DNA from 3 places in the Arthrobacter sp. 05L421 genome. Region 3 is predicted to be linked to each of the others. Evidence: predicted binding sites of a transcription regulator. Region 3 holds the regulator's gene; each other region holds the start of a gene.
The links. The regulator LexA, encoded in region 3, represses DNA repair genes until DNA is damaged. The targets are predictions, from matches to a motif close to TCGAACANNTGTTCGA.
Positions count from the first base shown of each region.

Region 1: the regulator LexA is predicted to act here: its motif matches at 4,079-4,094, upstream of AC1DKQ_RS12445 (LysM peptidoglycan-binding domain-containing protein).
Region 2: the regulator LexA is predicted to act here: its motif matches at 1,911-1,926, upstream of ruvA (Holliday junction branch migration protein RuvA).

Region 1 is NZ_JBFTOC010000009.1:67,328-73,335, forward strand. It holds gene AC1DKQ_RS12435 (class II 3-deoxy-7-phosphoheptulonate synthase) at 1-146, shown strand, start outside; gene AC1DKQ_RS12440 (Stk1 family PASTA domain-containing Ser/Thr kinase) at 269-2,437, opposite strand; gene AC1DKQ_RS12445 (LysM peptidoglycan-binding domain-containing protein) at 2,541-3,953, opposite strand; gene AC1DKQ_RS12450 (Rv2175c family DNA-binding protein) at 4,261-4,614, shown strand; gene AC1DKQ_RS12455 (polyprenyl synthetase family protein) at 4,740-5,834, opposite strand; gene AC1DKQ_RS12460 (hypothetical protein) at 5,831-6,008, opposite strand, start outside.
Region 2 is NZ_JBFTOC010000032.1:19,371-25,378, reverse strand. It holds gene ruvB (Holliday junction branch migration DNA helicase RuvB) at 72-1,220, opposite strand; gene ruvA (Holliday junction branch migration protein RuvA) at 1,213-1,860, opposite strand; gene ruvC (crossover junction endodeoxyribonuclease RuvC) at 1,964-2,542, opposite strand; gene AC1DKQ_RS21160 (YebC/PmpR family DNA-binding transcriptional regulator) at 2,574-3,329, opposite strand; gene pdxT (pyridoxal 5'-phosphate synthase glutaminase subunit PdxT) at 3,333-4,034, opposite strand; gene AC1DKQ_RS21150 (MurT ligase domain-containing protein) at 4,127-5,416, shown strand; gene AC1DKQ_RS21145 (type 1 glutamine amidotransferase) at 5,413-6,008, shown strand, end outside.
Region 3 is NZ_JBFTOC010000004.1:50,291-56,298, reverse strand. It holds gene hflX (GTPase HflX) at 1-872, shown strand, start outside; gene AC1DKQ_RS06795 (ATP-dependent DNA helicase) at 967-3,054, shown strand; gene lexA (transcriptional repressor LexA) at 3,160-3,909, opposite strand; gene AC1DKQ_RS06785 (LysM peptidoglycan-binding domain-containing protein) at 4,504-4,848, shown strand; gene AC1DKQ_RS06780 (histidinol-phosphate transaminase) at 4,950-6,008, shown strand, end outside.

The sequences.
Region 1 (6,008 bases), on a different contig from region 3:
ACGTGGCCGAGTGCCTCGGCGGAGCCGACCCGATCGACCAGGAAGCGTTCCTCGACCGCTACGAATCGGTCTGCGATCCGCGCCTGAACCACATGCAGTCGCTCGAAATGGCGTTCCTCGTGGCCGGTGCCCTCGCCAAGCGCTGACCCGCAACAAAGCTCACAAATAGAGTAGCTCTGACAGAAAAGCTCCGCCCGGCTGATGCAGCCGGGCGGAGCTTTTCTGTGGAGTGGGTCGGCCGCGGGCAGCGTCCGGTCAGAGGGTACTGTCAGACCACCTTCAGGGTGATAAGCGAGCCTTCGGGGACGCTCGTGTCCACGGGGAACTGGTCACGGACTGTTCCGAAGAATCCTCCCAGGATCTCATCGACCTGGACCTTGAAGCCGAGCTGTTCGAGGGCGTCCTGGGCGTCCGTGGCCTGTTTACCGATGAAATTGGGTACTTCGACGAGCTTCGGGCCCTTCGAGATGGTCAGGGTGACGGTACCGCCCTTGGTCAGGTTGCCGGAGGCGGGGTCCTGCGCCACCACGGCGCCCTTGGGTACAGTCTTGTCGTTGACCTGTTCCGGGGCGACTACGGCCTTCAGCCCGGCGCCTTGGAGCGCGTCCACGGCGGCACGCTGCTCCTGGCCCCGGACATCCGGGACCGGGATGGGCTGCGGGCCCTTCGAGACAGTGAGGCCCACGGGCGTCCCGTGCCGCACCGGGTTGCCGCTGCGCGGCGCCATGGCAAGGACAGTCCCGGCAGGCGCCTTCTCATCGAACGTCTCGGTAATTGGTCCCAGGGCCATCTGGGCGCCGTTGAGGGCTGCCTTGGCCTCGTCCAGGGTCTTGCCGGTCAGATCCGGCAATGGGAACAGCTGCGGGCCCTTGGAAACGGCCAGGGACACGGGTTGGAACTTTCGGATGACCTCGCCGGCTTTCGGCTCCGAACCGACCACCAGGCCCGGGGAGACGTTGTCGTCGTAGACGTCCTTGACGATCGACTGGAACCCGGCCGTGCGGAGCAGGTCCTGGGCCTGGGCAACGGTCTTGTTCGCCACCGGGGGGATGGTTCCTGGCGAGCCCGGACCCATGCCGAAGAACCAGCCGGCGACGGCGGCGAGCAGCGCCGCGACCACGAGGAGGACAATCCATAGCAGCCCGCGGCGTCGCGGGTTCCCCTCGTGCAGGGTCTTGGTGGGCGTGGCCGCGGCGCGCTGGCGCGCCTTCTCCTCGTCCTTGTCCAGCCTGCGCTGGGCGCGTTTGCTGGGGGCTGCCGCGACTTGCGCCGGATCGCCGTCGTACCCGGCGGCGCCGTAAGCCGCCTCGTCCGGAGTGGACAACGGTCCGTAGGCCGGACGCCGCGGGGCGCGGGACATCACGGTGGTCGGGTTGCCGCTGGCGCGGGAGATCGTCTCGGTGGGCTGGACGAGGCTGCCGTACATTTCCGTGGGCATTTCGGTGGGCGCCGGCACGTAGGCTGTATTCTGTGCGTCCCGCACGGTCTGCTCGTCCGACGGCGGGCCGGTACCGCCGGGCGGCCGGCTTGGCGGGGCGGCCACGGCCGGCAGCGGGCTGCGAACGGCCGCCGGCGGCTGGAGGTCGAGTTCGGCGTCGCTGAGGTTGGTCCTGATGTGCCGGAGTTCGGACAACAGTGCGCTCCCGTCGACGGGGCGTTTGTCCGGGTCCCGGTCAGTGCACCACTGGACGAGTTCGTCGATCTCCGTGGCGAGCCCGGGCACCTCCAAGGATGGAGCCTCCACGGTGGAATTGACGTGCTGGTAGGCCACCTGGATGGGAACGTCGCCGTCGAACGGCTGCCGGCCAGTGATCATTTCGTACAGCATGATTCCGACCGAATAAATGTCGCTGCGGGCGTCTGCCTGTTTGCCCAGGACAAGTTCGGGGGAGATGTAGGCGACAGTCCCGATCAGGGCGCCGGTGCTCGTGGACGAGGAGATAGCGCGGGCCAAGCCGAAGTCGCCGAGCTTGATCCGCCCGTCGTCGGCGATCAGGACGTTTTCCGGCTTGATGTCCCGGTGGATCATTCCGGCGGCGTGCGCGGCGCCGAGTCCTTCGACCACAGGGTCGATCAGCGCCAGGGCCAGCCGCGGCGACAGGGCGCCCTTGTCATTGAGGACGTCCCGGAGCGTGTGGCCCTTGATGAATTCCATGACCAGGTAGGCGATCCGGCCGTCTTCGCCCTGGTCCAGGACGCCCACCACATGGGGATGGGAAAGGCGCGCGGCGGCCTTGGCCTCGCGCCCCAGCCGGTCGAGGAACTGCGGGTCATCGGCCAGATGGGGATGCAGCACCTTCAGCGCGACATCGCGCTCAAGGCGCTGGTCAGTGGCGAGGTACACGGTTGACATCCCGCCGCGGGCAAGCCTGGATTGAACCTGGTAGCGGTTGTCCACCAGGTTCCCTACGAGAGCGTCCTGCACGTAATCTTGCACCTTACAATCGTAGTCGCTGGACAGAAACGGGCCCGAATCAACATGCGATCCGGGCCCGTAGCGTCAATCTCCGTTGTAAAAGAGCTTGTGCTGGAGTCTTTATTTAGCCGAACAGGCGCTGGTTGGCCTTGATGGCGGCGACGTACCCCTTGGTGTCCTCGAACATGCCATTCTGGCTCACCGAGTACTGACCCTGGTAGTAGCCGGCGATCGCATTCTCGAGATCAGGGCTCGTGCGGACCAGTTGGCGGATGATCGCGACGCCTGCCGTGGCGTTGTCGTACGGATCCAGGAGGTTCAGCTTGCGGCCCACGAGATCGGAGGCCCACTGGCCCGAAGACGGGATGACCTGCATGGTGCCGATCGCATTGGCCGGTGACACCGCACGCTGGTCGAAGCCCGACTCCTGGTAGGCAAAGGCCAAGGCGAGGCTGGCGTCCACGCCCATGCGCCGTGCCGTGTCCGCCACGATGGACTTCATCTGCGTACGGCTGGGCACCGGCGAGGCGTTGAGCAGCGCCTTGTTCTGGTTGGCCGAGCTGACCACGGCGGCCGGGTAGCTGAAGCCGAGGAACGTGCTGGGCACGAGAGGCGTAGTGGCAGCAGGCTTGCTCGAGGCCGGTGCGATCGTCGACGCGCCGGGGATGACGAGCTTCTGGCCCGGGTAGATGATGCTCGACATCGTCAGCCGGTTGGCCGACAGGACGTCCGAGAGCCTGACGCCGTTGCGGGCCGCGATGCCGGAAAGGGTGTCGCCGGCCTTGATGGTGTACGAGCCCGAGCTGGCCGGCGCGGGCGCCGACGACGCGGGCTTTGTCGCCGGCTTTGTCGCGGTGGGAGCCGGGGTGCTGGAACCGCCGCCGACCTTCACCTTCTGGCCGGGATAGATCACGGAGCTCATGCCGAGCCCGTTCCACTTGAAGACCTCGGAAAGTCCGACGCCGTGGCGCGCGGCGATTCCGCCCAGCGTGTCGCCTGCTTTCACAACGTAGACGCGGCCGGCGCCTGAGGCGGAAGTAACAGAGGCAGACGCAACGGTGGCTGACGTTGACTTGGCCGGGGTGGCCGGCTTGGCTGCCGGGGCCGGCGTCGATCCCGTGAGCTTGATCTTCTGCCCCGGGTAGATGATGGTGTTCGCCTGCAGGTTGTTCAACTTCAACACGGCGAAAGTGTCCAGGCCGTAGCGGCCAGCAACGGCGCTGATGGTGTCGCCGCGGGCGATCGTGTAGACAGCGGGAACCGCAGACTTCGCGGGCCGCATGGCGCTTGGCAGCGATGCCGGGACGGAGGCGGAGGGGATCAGTGCCGCTTTGAGGGACGTCGCCGCGTCCGTCTTTGCCTGGGCACGCATGGCGGCCGCGAGGGTTGCCGGGACCGAACGCACACGCGGTTCGGCAGCGGCAGGCTGGGCAATCGCCAAGGAGGAAAGCATGACGGCGGGTAGCGCCGCCGTAGAAGCCGCTATTAGCGGCAGGCTGCGCCCCGGACGGAGCTGTGGCGAACGTGAGGTTGTCATTGGAAAGATCCTCTTCTCAGCGGCAACGCTGCGGTCAGGCCTGTAGAACTGGTGTTACCAGTGTGACAAAAGTTATTTCTGTTACAAATGTGATCTATGTGAATCTCTCATGAATTGGCAATTAGCACAAGAACTGTTTGACATTCTGCAAACCAGTCTCCGACGGAGTGTCGGCCAAATGGCGTCCATGCGTGGTCCCGCGCGGACCCGGGCGGCATCCGGGCGCACGGGACCGGCCATGGCCGCGGCCGTCATTTCTGCGGCTGCCGACTAGGCGGGGGGGCACCCGCCGTGGCAATCTTTATCCGTGAGTAATGTAGAAAGCCTCGTGGGCGAATGGCTGCCCCTGCCCGATGTCGCACAGCTTCTGAACGTATCTATTACCAAGGTCCATGCACTCCTGGACGAACGTGCGCTGGCGGCCGTGAGAATCGGCGACCGGCGCATCCGCTCCGTGCCTGCAGCTTTCATCCAGGACGGGCACGCAGTGGAGAGCCTGAAGGGCACCATTGTTGTCCTCTCGGACGCCGGATACTCCGATGAGGAACTGATCAACTGGCTCTTTACCCCGGACGAGTCCCTCCGCGGCCGGCCGATCGACGCCCTTCGGGAAGGGCGCAAGACCGAAATCCGCCGCCGGGCGCAGTCACTGGCCTGGTAGGAGCACGCCGGCAGCCTAGTGAGCCGGCAGCAGCATTAACAACGTGCCATGACGGGCCGTGTACAGCGCAAGCCGCTGTGCACGGCCCCACCGCTTTCCAGGCACCTTGGCCTGGCAGGGCCGGGCTAGGCGGCTCGGGAGACCGTGGCCTCTGCCAGCCTGCGGAGCGCGGTCTTGGGCAGCTCCTGAAGCGGCAGGAGGTCCAGGGCAGCGAAGGCCGCCTTGCCGAACTCCTCGATGAGTACTTCGGTAGCCTGGAGCGCACCGCAGTCCACGATGATCCGCCGGATCTCCTCGATGTCCGCGTCGCTGAGATCGGGACTGCCCAGTTTGGCGTCGATAAACTCTGATTCGGGCGCCGAGGCCTGGTCCAGGGCGAAAGCCACCAAGACCGTGCGCTTGCCCTCACGGAGATCGTCCCCGGCAGGTTTGCCCGTGGTGACGGGGTCGCCGAAAACGCCAAGGACATCGTCCCGCAGCTGGAATGCCTCACCGAGCGGCAGGGCGAAGGCGGAATAGCCGCGCAGCAGCTCATCACCGGCGCCGGCCAGGGCACCGCCCAGAGCGAGCGGGTGTTCGGTGGAGTACTTGGCCGACTTGAACCGGATGATGGACTGGGCCCGGCTGACTGCTCCGGCGCGGTCCCGCCTGGGCCCGGCGACCTCTTCCAGGATGTCCAGGTACTGCCCGGCCATCACTTCGGCCCGCATAAGGTTGAAGATCAGCCGTGCCGGGCTGCCGGAGGCGGCGCGGTGCCCGATTTCCGTGAACGATTCCTCACTGAAGGACAGGCAGAGATCCCCGGTCAGGATTGCTGCCGCGTGGCCGAACCGCTCGCTGTCCAGCGCCCAGCCCTGGGCCTCGTGCAGTTCGATGAACCGGCGGTGAACGCTCGGGCCGCCACGGCGGGTATCCGAGCGGTCAATAATGTCATCGTGAATCAGGGCCGCAGCCTGGAACAGCTCCAGGGCCGAGCCGGCCGTGACCACCTCGGCCGCGCCGGCCTCCCCGCCCGCGCCACGCCAGCCCCAGTAGCACATGAGCGCCCGCAGGCGCTTTCCGCCCGTGACCAGGTTTGAGATCGAGCCCATGAGCGGATCGATGTCCTGGGAGATCGAGGACATGACGGCCTGGCGGCTGGTCAGGAACTCCGTAAGCTTGCCGGCGACGGCGGCCACGTAGTCCGTCTGCTCGAGCCTCAGCTGTTCCGCGAGACTCACTTGACGGACTCGGCAGCGACGTTCGCACCGATCGTGAACGTGGACACACCAGTTGTCTGCATGACGGAGATGTTCACGGTTTCGTTGTCCCCGCGCAGGAAGTCCTTGGAGGGCAGGGCGCCCACGGTTTCACCGGGTACGGGCTTGAAGCCCTGTGCCTGCAGGGCCTTGGTG
Region 2 (6,008 bases), on a different contig from region 3:
CGCCCACGGAAACAAAACCCGAACGTGCCGAGCGTCATACCAGTCTAAAGGGAAAAGCTGAAAGTACGGTGCTAGCGGCTATTTCTGATCCGCTGGGGACCGGTTTCTTCAGCAAGGCCCACGCCGGATTCGCCCTGCGGGCCCTCGCCCGGTTCATCGCCAGGCTCGTCTGCCAGCTCTTGGGCCTGGAACAGCTCCAGCGGATCCTGGCCGAAGACGCCGGCAGGGACAGCGAATCCCAGGTGCGTCCAGGCAGGCGCCAAGGCAATGCGGCCGCGCGGGGTCCGGCCCAGCAGCCCCTCCCGCACCAGGTAGGGTTCGGCGACCGTCTCCACGGTCTCCGTTTCCTCGCCGACGGCGATCGCGAGCGTGGACAGCCCCACCGGCCCACCGCCGAACTTGGTAATGAGCGCCTCGAGAACGGCACGGTCCAGCCGGTCCAGGCCACGCTTGTCTACCTCGTACATGTCCAGGGCCGCGGATGCCGCCCGGGCATCAATTTGTTCGATGCCGTGAACGAGTGCCCAGTCCCGGACCCGGCGCAGGAGCCGGTTGGCGATGCGCGGTGTGCCCCGTGACCGGCCGGCGATCTCGCTGAAACCGGCCGAGTTGACCTTCAGGTCCAGCAGGCCGGCGGAGCGGCGCAGGACCAGTTCCAGCTCTTCGACGGAGTAAAACTCAAGGTGGCCGGTGAAACCGAAGCGGTCCCGGAGCGGCCCGGGAAGCAGGCCGGCGCGCGTGGTGGCGCCCACCAGAGTGAAGGGCGGCAGTTCAAGCGGGATGGCAGTGGCGCCCGCGCCTTTTCCGACGACGATGTCGACGCGGAAATCTTCCATCGCCATATACAGCATTTCCTCGGCCGGCCGGGACATCCGGTGGATTTCGTCCAGGAACAGTACCTCGCCTTCAGAGAGGGAGGACAGGATGGCCGCGAGGTCGCCCGCGTGCTGGATGGCCGGGCCGCTGCTGATCCGCAGCGGGACGTTCATTTCGGCGGCGATGATCATGGACAGCGTGGTCTTGCCCAGGCCGGGAGGGCCGGAGAGGAGTACATGGTCCGCGCTGCGGCCGCGCATCCGCGAGGCCTCCAGGACGAGAGACAGTTGCTTGCGGACCCGGTGCTGGCCCACGAAGTCGTGCAGGTTCTTGGGCCGCAGGGCGGCTTCGATGACCCGCTCCTCCGGTTCCTCTCCCCCGGCGGTAATCGATGGCTCAGCCACGCGCGCCTACCCGGTTTCCGGCGCGGGCGCCGTCCTGTCCCAGCCAGCGCAGCGTCGCGCGGAGGATCTCCGCCACATTGCCCTTCGCGGCCAGTTCAGGGGAATCGGCCAGGGATTTGTCGATGCTGGCCGTGGCATCCTTTTCGGACCAGCCCAGGCTGATCATTGCGGCGACGACCTGCGGCTTCCAGACGGATTCCGCGGAAACCGCTGCGGAGGCCGGCGCGCCGGCGGTGCCGTGCGGCACGAGCTTACCGGCGAGTTCCAGCACGATCCGGCCGGCCACCTTCGGTCCAATTCCGGGGACCTTCGTGAAGGCCTTGCCGTCGCCGGAGTGGGCGGCCACCCGGATGGCTTCCGGCTCGTGGACGGCCAGAACGGCCAAGGCCAGACGGGGACCGACGCCGCTGACGCTGAGCAGGATGTCGAACACTTCGCGCTCGTCATCGCTGGCGAAACCGAACAGGGTCAGCGAGTCTTCCCGCACGATCAGGGACGTGAAGAGTTTCCCCTCATCCCCCACCCGCAGGCTGCTGAGGGTCTGCGGCGTGGCGTTGACGCTCATGCCGGCGCCGTTGAGGTCGATAACGGCGGAGGACAGGCCAACATGCGCAACGGTTCCGCGAAGAAAACTGATCAAGGCCGGGCTCCTGGGATAACAGTAAAACCAAAGCCGGGAAACCCGGCTATCCGAACATATCTACGAATACCCTACCAAGTTCCATGGAGGGACAGGCGGACATTCAGCGCGCACGGCGCGCTTTTGCCTCCGCGTCGGCCCACGCCCGCTGGGCCGGTGTGAGGGACTGGCTGCCCGGCCCCGTCGTCGCCACGGCGGCGCCGCTGCCGGCCCGCCAGGCGTGGGTAATGGCCAGTGCCAGGGCGTCGGCTGCGTCGGCCGGGCGCGGGGGCGCGTCCAGCCGGAGGATCTTGGTCACCAGCTTCGTGACGGCGTCCTTGTTCGAGGTTCCGCTTCCCGTCACGGCGGCCTTGACCTCGGACGGGGTGTGAAGCGCCACCGGGATGCCGCGGCGCGCGGCGGCCGCAATGACCACGCCGGAGGCCTGCGCCACGCCCATGACCGTGCTGACGTTGAGCTGGGAAAAGACCCGCTCGACGGCGAGGACGTGCGGTTCGTACTTGTCCAGCCACTCGTCGATGGACGTGGCGATGACCAGCAGCCGCTGGTCCAGGCTCTCCTCAGGCGAGGTTCCCACCACACCGAAGGCCACCATTGTGGCCCTCCGGTTCCTTTCGACGTCGACGACGCCGATCCCGCAACGGGTGAGGCCCGGGTCAACCCCCAGGACGCGCAGGGTCAAGACCGGGCCTCAAAATCATTGTGTGAGCGTGTCACTCGGCTTCCAGTGCGGCCTGCACTTCGTCGCTGAGGTCGGCGTTGCTGTAGACGTTCTGGACGTCGTCGAGTTCTTCCAATGCGTCCACGAGCTTCATGAACTTCTTCGCGGCCTCGAGGTCCAGCGGCACCTGCATCGACGGCACGAACTCCGCCTCATCGGTGTCGTACTCGATTCCGGCTTCCTTGAGGGCATCGCGGATGGCCTGGAGGTCGGTCGGCTCGGAATGGATCTCGAAGGTCTCGCCGTTGTCCTTGACTTCCTCGGCCCCGGCGTCGAGGACTGCCATCAGCACGTCGTCCTCGGTGAGGCCGTTCTTCGGCAGCGAGACCACGCCCTTGCGGCTGAAGAGGTAGCTGACCGACCCGGGATCGGCGATCGTGCCGCCGTTGCGGGAGATCGCGAGCCGGACCTCGGAGGCGGCGCGGTTCTTGTTGTCCGTGAGGCACTCGATCAGCAGAGCAGAGCCCTGCGGGCCTCGGCACTCGTACATGATCTCGGTGTAGTCCACGACCTCGCCGGTGAGACCGGCGCCGCGCTTGATGGCGCGGTCGATATTGTCAGCGGGAACCGAAGTCTTCTTGGCCTTGGTCACGGCCAGTTCCAGGCTCGGGTTGCCGGACAGGTCAGGGCCGCCCATGCGCGCGGCGACTTCGATGTTCTTGATCAGCTTGGCGAACGACTTGGCCCGGCGGCTATCAAGGATGGCCTTCTTATGCTTGGTCGTCGCCCATTTGGAGTGGCCTGACATGCTTTACGCTTCCCCTCTGATCATTCGAATAAACAGTTCATGCACGCGCTTCTCCCCCGTCACTTCCGGGTGGAAGGAGGTGGCCAGCAGCTTGCCGGAACGCACTGCAACAATTCTAGCCGTCCCGTCCAGAGATTCGGGGTGGCCGGCTTTGGACGGTTCCACCTGGGCGAGGACTTCGACGCCGTCGCCGACGCGCTCCACCCAGGGCCCGCGGATGAAGACGGCGTGGACCGGAGCCACAGCCCCGGTGACGGCGCTGAACTCGAGCCCCCTGAAGTCGAGATCCGTCTCGAAGGACTCGCGCTGCCGGCCAAAGGCGTTGCGGCGCACGGTGATGTCGAGCCCACCGAAGGTCTGCTGTGGGTTCCCGGCGAGGTCCGTCGCGGGGTCCGCGATCTCGTCCGCCAGCAGGATCATCCCGGCACACGAGCCGTAGACGGGAAGGCCGGACTGGATGGCTTCGCGCAGCGGATCCCGGAGCCCGAAAATCCTGGAGAGCTTGTCAATCGTGGTCGATTCGCCGCCGGGGATGATCAGGCCGTCCAGGCCGTCAAGCTCGGCGGGGCGGCGGATCCCGACGCCGGTGGCACCGGCGGTTTCCACGGCGTGAAGATGCTCACGGAAATCGCCCTGCAGCGCCAGGACGCCGATCCGGAGCCCTGTTCCCACGCGGGATTCAGGGGAAAAAGAGGGGGTGGTCATCCCCACAGCATAATGGGCTGGCATGCGCGGGGACGCATGCACCAGCCCCGGGCGTCCGGGTTCCATGCCGCTGCTGGGATATATTACAGAGCATGCTTTACTTCAGCGTTCCGCTCGGCAAACTCGTCCGCCGGGTCTCCCGGCTCAGGGGCGGAGGCTCGGCCCTTCCCGGGCTTGTTGTCGAAAAAATCGACCCCGATTTCATGCGGCGGACACTGTCCACGCTGCCGCTGGGCGTCGCCGTCGTCAGTGGCACGAACGGGAAAACCACCACCACGAAGATGGTGGTGGAACTGCTGGAGAGCCAGGGACTGAAGGTTTTCACGAACCGCACCGGCAGCAACTTCACCCGCGGCGTGGCCGCGGCGCTCTTGGGCGAGGTGGACTGGCGTGGCCGGCTCGATGCCGACGTCGCGGTCCTGGAACTGGATGAGGCGCATGCCGTGCACTTCGTCAACAAGGTCCCGCCGCGGTACAGCCTCCTGCTGAACGTCCTCCGCGACCAGTTGGACCGCTTCGGCGAGATCGACAAGACCGCCGAGCTGCTCCAGCACATCGCGTCCAAGACCACCGGGACCGTAGTCCTTAACCGCGAGGACCCCCGTGTGGCCCGGATCGCCCAGACCCTGGACGGGCCGGCGGTGCTCTACTTCGGGCTGGACGATTCCCTGCTCAGCACCTTCCCCAACGACGACGAGATGCGCGCGGCCCCGGGGAGCCCGGTGCCGCCCGCCCCCGCCCGGCCGGTTGCCGACGTCGTGCTGCGCCGCGTGGGACCCGACGACGCCGATTTCGAGTACGACGGCGCGACGGTCACCACGCCGATGCTGCTCCGCGGCGTCTACAACATCTTCAATGCCGCCGCCGCGCTGACCCTGGCCCGAGGCATCTCGGGCGCCCGCGGCACCGGCACGAACCAGGCCACCCTGCTCACGGCCCTGGCCAAGGTGGCGCCGGCGTTCGGCCGCGGCGAGAGCCTTGTGGTCGACGGCCTGCCGCTGGAGCTGGTACTGGTCAAGAACCCCAGCGGATTCCGGCTGGGCCTGAAATCGTTCCCGGCCGCCGGGTACGCCACGATGATCGCGATCAATGACAATTACGCGGACGGCCGGGACATGTCCTGGCTTTGGGACGTCGAATTCGACACCCTCCGCGACAGCGGCGTGGACCAGCTCACGGGCTCCCGCGCCTACGACATGGCGCTGCGGCTGCAGTACGACGACGTCGCCATCGGCGCCGTTGACACGGAGATCGCGCCGGCGCTGGCAGCGTTCATCCGCGGCGGCGAGGGCAAGCCGAAGCGGATCTTCTGCACCTACACGGCCATGCTGGCCATCCGCCGCGAGCTGTCCAAAATCACCACAGTGGAGGTGGTCTCATGACCCCCCGGTACCCCGAAACGCCGCACGAGCTCTCGTTTGGGCACGAACTTCCGCCCGAAGATTCCGCAGCCCCGAGCAAGGGAACCATCCGGGTGCTGCAGCTCTACCCGCGGGACATGAACATCTACGGCGACTGGGGCAACGCCCTGGTCCTCGCGCAGCGCCTGCGCTGGCACGGCTACACGCCGGAGCTGCTCGAATACAACGTCGGTGACCCGTTCCCGGCAGACGTGGACCTGATTGTCGGCGGCGGCGGACAGGACAGCGGACAGCTCGTGATCCAGGACGACCTCCTTTCGCGCGAGTCCGCGCTGAAGCAACTGGCCGACGACGGCACGCCAATGCTCGTAATCTGCGGGCTGTACCAGCTCTTCGGGAAATTCTTCAAGACCCGGCTCGGCACGGTCCTCCCGGGCATCGGCATCCTGGACGTGGAGACCCACGGCACCGACGAACGCTTGATCGGCAACGTCACCGTCTCCTCCCCCGAGTTCGGCAACATCCTGGGCTATGAGAACCACAGCGGCCAGACCACACTGGGGCCCGGCGTCGAACCGCTCGGAACCACCGCCAAGGGCACCGGCAACAACAG
Region 3 (6,008 bases):
GCTGGGGCGAATCGATGTCCCGCCAGGCCGGTGGCCAGGTGGGCGGCGCCGGCGCCGGCATGGGCTCGCGTGGTCCCGGTGAAACCAAGATCGAACTGGACCGCCGCCGGATCCGCACCCGGATGGCCAAGCTGCGCCGCGAAATCGCCGCCATGAAGCCGGCCCGGGAAACGAAGCGGGCCAACCGCCGTCGTAATGCTGTCCCCTCGGTAGCGATCGCCGGATACACCAACGCCGGGAAGTCCTCGCTGCTGAACCGGCTCACCGACGCCGGGGTGCTGGTGGAAAACGCCCTGTTCGCCACCCTGGACCCCACCGTCCGCAAGGCCGAAACCGCTGACGGTCTGGGGTACACCCTGGCCGACACCGTGGGATTTGTCCGGTCCCTGCCCACCCAGCTCGTGGAGGCATTCCGCTCCACGCTCGAAGAGGTGGCCGACTCGGACCTCATCCTGCACGTCGTCGACGTCTCGCACCCGGATCCGGAAGGCCAGATCGCCGCTGTCCGGACCGTGTTCAGCGAAGTCGACGCGCGCAAGGTTCCGGAAATCATTGTCCTGAACAAGGCTGACGCCGCCGACCCGTTTGTGGTGGAACGGCTCAAGCAGCGCGAACCGCGCCACGTGGTGGTCTCAGCCCGCACCGGTGAAGGTATTCCGGAGCTGCTCAAGGCCATCAGCGACGGCATTCCGCGTCCCAGCGTGAAGCTTGAACTGCTGATCCCGTACAACCGCGGGGACCTGCTCAGCAAGCTCCACGAGACCGACGCCGAGATCCTCAGCCTCGACCACGAGGAAACCGGGACCCGAGCCGTGGTGATGGTGCGTGAAGGACTCGCCGCCGAACTGGATCCCTTCATCAGCAATGACTGAGGCTGCGGTGACCAAGGCCGACGCCGAACCCGCGGACGCCAAAGCGTCTGACGTTGAATTGGACGCCGCCGGACCTGCGGACGCGTCGGAGGACATGGAGCCTGCGGACGCATCGGCCGACTCCGACGGCGGCCCAGATTCAGTTGCTGGCGCGGCCGGCGAGGAGTTTGTGGTTGAACTGCTCGACCGTGCCGTGTCTGGCATGGGCGGCCAGAGCCGCGATGGCCAGCACGAAATGGCCCGGCAGGTGGTGCGCGCGATAGACAGCGGCGACCACCTGCTGGTCCAGGCCGGCACCGGCACCGGCAAATCCCTGGCGTACCTGATTCCGCTGATCGCCCATTCGCTGACCAGCAACAAGCCCACCCTGGTCTCGACCGCAACGCTGGCGCTGCAGACCCAGATCGTGGGCCGGGACCTGCCCAGGCTGCTCAAGACCATCACGCCTGCGCTGGCACGGCCGGTCAAGATCGCCCTGGTGAAGGGCCGGTCCAACTACGTGTGCCGGCACAAGCTCGAGGGCGGGTTCCCGTCCGAGGAACCTTCCGAGGGACAGCTGTTTTCCCTCGGGGAGGACACCAGCGTGCCGCATTTCGCCGCCGCACTTGGCGGGCCGTCCTCGCAAATGGGCAAGGAAGTCGTCCGCCTGCGCGAATGGGCCGAGGGGACCGCAACGGGGGACCGCGACGAGCTCATGCCCGGCGTCACGGACCGGGCCTGGCGCCAGGTCTCGGTCACCTCCATGGAGTGCCTCGGCGCGCAGAAGTGCCCGCTCGCGGCCGAATGTTTCAGCGAGCTTGCCCGGCAGAACGCCGCCGACGCCGACGTCGTGGTCACCAACCACGCCATGCTCGCCGTCAGCGCCTTCGAAGGCCTGGCGGTGCTGCCCGAGTACGACGTCGTGGTGGTAGATGAAGCGCACGAACTGCAGGACCGCGTCACGGGTGCTGTATCCGGTCAGCTCTCGGTGGCGATGGTGCACGCCGCCGCGTCCGGGGCCCGGAAGCACACGGGCATCACGGTGGACGCGCTGAACAATGCCGCCGCCCACCTGGAGCTGGCCATCGACGGCGTCCCGAGCGGGTTGATGCCTAACGGGCTGAACAGCGAGCAACTGGACTGCATCGACCAGCTCCGCGACGCGTGCCGCGCCGCCCTGTCTGATTCGAAGGGGGACAGCTCCGTGTCGGCCGACGGCGGACGCCAGCTGGCCCGGTCACGCCTGATGGTCATCCTGGAACTCTGTGAGCGCCTCTTGGCCGCGCGCGAAAACCGCGAAGTGGTGTGGTTCTCCCGCAACAGCAGCTTCGACCCGGCGCAGGGCTACTCCCAGCCGGACGAGAGCTCGCCGGCCTTGATCAATGTTGCCCCGTTGAGCGTCGCGGGGCGTCTGCGCGAGGGTTTGTTCGCGGACCACACCGTCATCCTGACCTCAGCCACGCTGGCTATCGGCGCTGCCTTCGAACCTGCTGCCGGCGGTCTTGGCCTCGTTGGCAACGGCGCCCCGAGCTGGACCGGCGTCGACGTCGGATCCCCCTTCGACTATCCGAAGCAGGGCATCCTCTACGTCGCCCGGCACCTGCCCAAGCCCGGCCGCGGAACGTCCCCCGAGGCCTTGGACGAACTCGAGAAGCTGATCCGCGCTTCCGGCGGCGGTGCCTTGTGCCTGTTTTCCTCCCGGCGCGCAGCGGAGGAAGCCGCGGAGGCCATGCGGCCCCGACTGGGCCTCAGCATCCTGTGCCAGGGGGAGTCGACCATGACGGCGCTCGTGCGGCAGTTTGCGGACGAGCCGGACACCTGTTTGTTCGGCACGATGTCCCTCTGGCAGGGCGTCGACGTTCCCGGAGTGTCCTGCCGGCTGGTGGTCATTGACCGGATACCGTTCCCGCGGCCGGACGATCCGCTGATGACGGCACGCTCGCGGGCCGTCGCCCAGGCCGGCGGCAACGGCTTCATGTCCGTCTCGGCCACGCACGCCGCCATTCGGCTCGCGCAGGGCGCCGGACGGCTGATCCGCTCGACGTCGGACAAGGGAGTTGTGGCGGTGCTGGATTCGCGGCTATCCACGGAGCGCTACGGCGGATTCCTCCGCGCCGCGCTGCCGCCGTTCTGGCCCACCACCGATTCGTCGATAGCCATGGCGGCCTTGGAGCGCCTGGCGAAGGACTCCGCGAAGGGCTGAGTCCCAAGCTGAACCAGGAGCCGACCATCCTCGATGACGCGGCGACTCTGAGGGCCGGCGACTCTGAGGGCTGGCGACTCTGCCAGGGCGGCCCGACAGGGACGGCTAAAGGGAGCGGAGTACCGAGACGACCTTGCCCATGATGACGGCGTGGTCACCGAGGATTGGCTCGTACTGGGTGTTTTGCGGCAACAGCCAGGTGTGGCCGTCCCGCTGGCGGAAGGTCTTGACCGTGGCTTCGTCGTCCAGCAGTGCGGCAACGATGTCGCCGTTCACGGCATCACCCTGGCGGCGGACAACCACCCAGTCGCCGTCGCAGATGGCGGCATCGATCATCGAGTCGCCCGCCACCTTGAGCATGAAGAGTTCGCCATGGCCCACGAGCTGTCGGGGCAGCGGCATGACATCCTCCACCACCTGGTCCGCGAGGATCGGCCCGCCGGCGGCGATGCGTCCGACAAGCGGCACCATTGCAGTGTCCGTGGCGCTGGCGAGTTCAGTCACTGACAGGCCGCCGACGGCCCGCAGGCCACTGGACTTCTCGACACCCGAAATCGGGGTGGTTCCCTCGTCCAACGTCAGCGGCATGAGCACTTCCATAGCCCGCGGGCGCTTCGGATCGCGCCGCAGGTAGCCGAGCTTTTCAAGCTGGGAGAGCTGATGGGTCACGCTCGACAGGCTGGCCAATCCGACGGTGTCGCCGATCTCGCGCATGGACGGCGGGTAGCCCTTGTCCGTGACGGACCGCTGGATGGTCTCCAGGATTTTCTTTTGCCGGGGGGTGAGGCTCTTGGGCGCCCGGGCGGGCTGCGGGCTCCGTGAGGTGGCCCTGCCGCCGGTGGCTTGTGCTGCCATGTTCGCCAATGCCTTTCCGTTCCACCCGGCTGCCGTGGCTGCTGTCACCGGGAACTTCCGGTCTGAAATGTCAGACCCTGCTGATCAACTACTGATGATGTCCCGCAGGGAGTTCATCAGTGGTTGTCCTGTCCCTCAAAAATAGGCCAGCCGCAAGGCTTTTTCAAACATTTGTTCTAGCGAGTCTCGACATCGTTCGTTAGTAAGTGCTAAAACAGAACAAGCAGAGTTCGAATATGTGTTCGAGTTTCGAGTTTTCACTTCGGATCTGGTGTTCGGTTCTATGTTCGAAGGTTCGGCCGGTTGGCGGCGAGTACGTGGAGTACGCCGGGCGGCACCGTATGGTCCAGGAGGGCTCAGTTCATGTCAGCTTCAAACGCGTTTCAAGGCACGTTCGTTCAGGGTGTCACGAATCACCACCGCAGTGCAGGTGCCAGTGGGGTGGCGGATTTCGGCAGCATCGACCAGGGCAACATCGGCCACGGAGGTGTCGGCCAGGGAGGTGCCGACCGGGGAAGCGTCCGTCACGGCAATGTGTACCCGCTCAACGCCGGCCCCCGCATTTCCCCGACGTCGCCTGCACCGCGAGGGGCGATGGCCGCTGGTTCCGCCGGCCGGCCGAAGCAAGCGCCGCTGCGGCTCACCCGGCGCGGACGCTTCGTCTTCTTCGGCGTCCCGCTGATCCTGCTGACGGCGCTCATTCTGTCATTCAGTGGATTCCTCAACGCGCCTGCGAAGGCGGCGGATTCCGCGGATCAGCTCTCGGTGACGCCGACCATTACCGTCACGGTGCAGCCGGGGGAGTCCCTCTGGGCCATTGCAGGGTCCGTGGCCCCGGACCGGGATCCCCGCGACGTCGTGGCCGATATCGTGCAGCTGAACAACCTGGACGCCGCGCGTGTGCTGCCGGGCCAGCAGCTGTTCGTCCCGTCCAAATAGAGTCTGGCAAGCCAAGTACCTGCCCCCAACTAACCTCCCCCAATTGCCGTCGCAGGCGTCACAGTTTCAGCGCCCGTGCCGCTACCACTTAAACTGGTCGAGTGACTGACCAGCTTGAGCGCCTCAACCGACTGCCCCTCCGAACCAATCTGCGTGGCCTGCGTCCGTATGGCGCACCGCAGCTGGACGTCCCTATCCTGCTCAACGTCAACGAGAACACCCATGGCGTTCCGGCCGATGTCCGCGCGGCAATCACCGAGGCCGTCAGCGCCGCCGCCGCAGGGCTGAACCGGTATCCGGACCGCGAGTTCACCGAATTGCGCGAAGCCCTCGCCGAATACCTTGGCCATGGCCTGGACGCGGAGAATATCTGGGCCGCGAACGGTTCCAACGAAGTCCTTCAGCAGATCCTCCAGGCATTCGGCGGCCCCGGCCGGACGGCCCTTGGGTTTCCTCCCACGTATTCGATGTACCCGCTGCTGGCCTCCGGCACGGACACCGAATACATCGTCGGTGCCCGAGCGGCGGACTACGGGCTCAGCGCGGAATCGGCGGCCCGGCAGGTCCGCGAGCTGCAGCCCAACATCGTTTTCCTCTGCTCCCCGAACAACCCCACCGGCACGGGGCTGGGGCTTGATGTCGTCGAGGCCGTCTATGACGCCGGCGAGGCCAGTCAAACCATCGTGATCGTGGACGAGGCTTACCACGAGTTCGCCCACGACGGCACGCCCAGCGCCCTCACCCTGTTGCCCGGCCGGGAACGGCTCATCGTCTCGCGCACCATGAGCAAGGCCTTCGCCCTCGCCGGCGCGCGGCTCGGCTACATGGCCGCGGCCCCGGAGGTCGCGGACGCCCTGCGCCTGGTCCGTCTCCCGTACCACCTCTCCGCCATCACCCAGGCCGCGGCCCTGGCCGCCCTGCGCCACCGGGGGGCACTCATGGCGGACGTCGAGGACATCAAACGCCAGCGCGACAGGATCGTCTCCGAACTGACGCGGCTGGGGCTGAGGCCGGCCGCCTCCGATTCCAACTACGTGTTCTTCGGCGGTCTGGAGAATCCCCACGAGGTCTGGCAGGGCATGCTGGACGCCGGTGTCCTCATCCGCGACGTCGGCATTCCGGGGCACCTTCGCGTGACCGCCGGCACTGAGACGGAAACC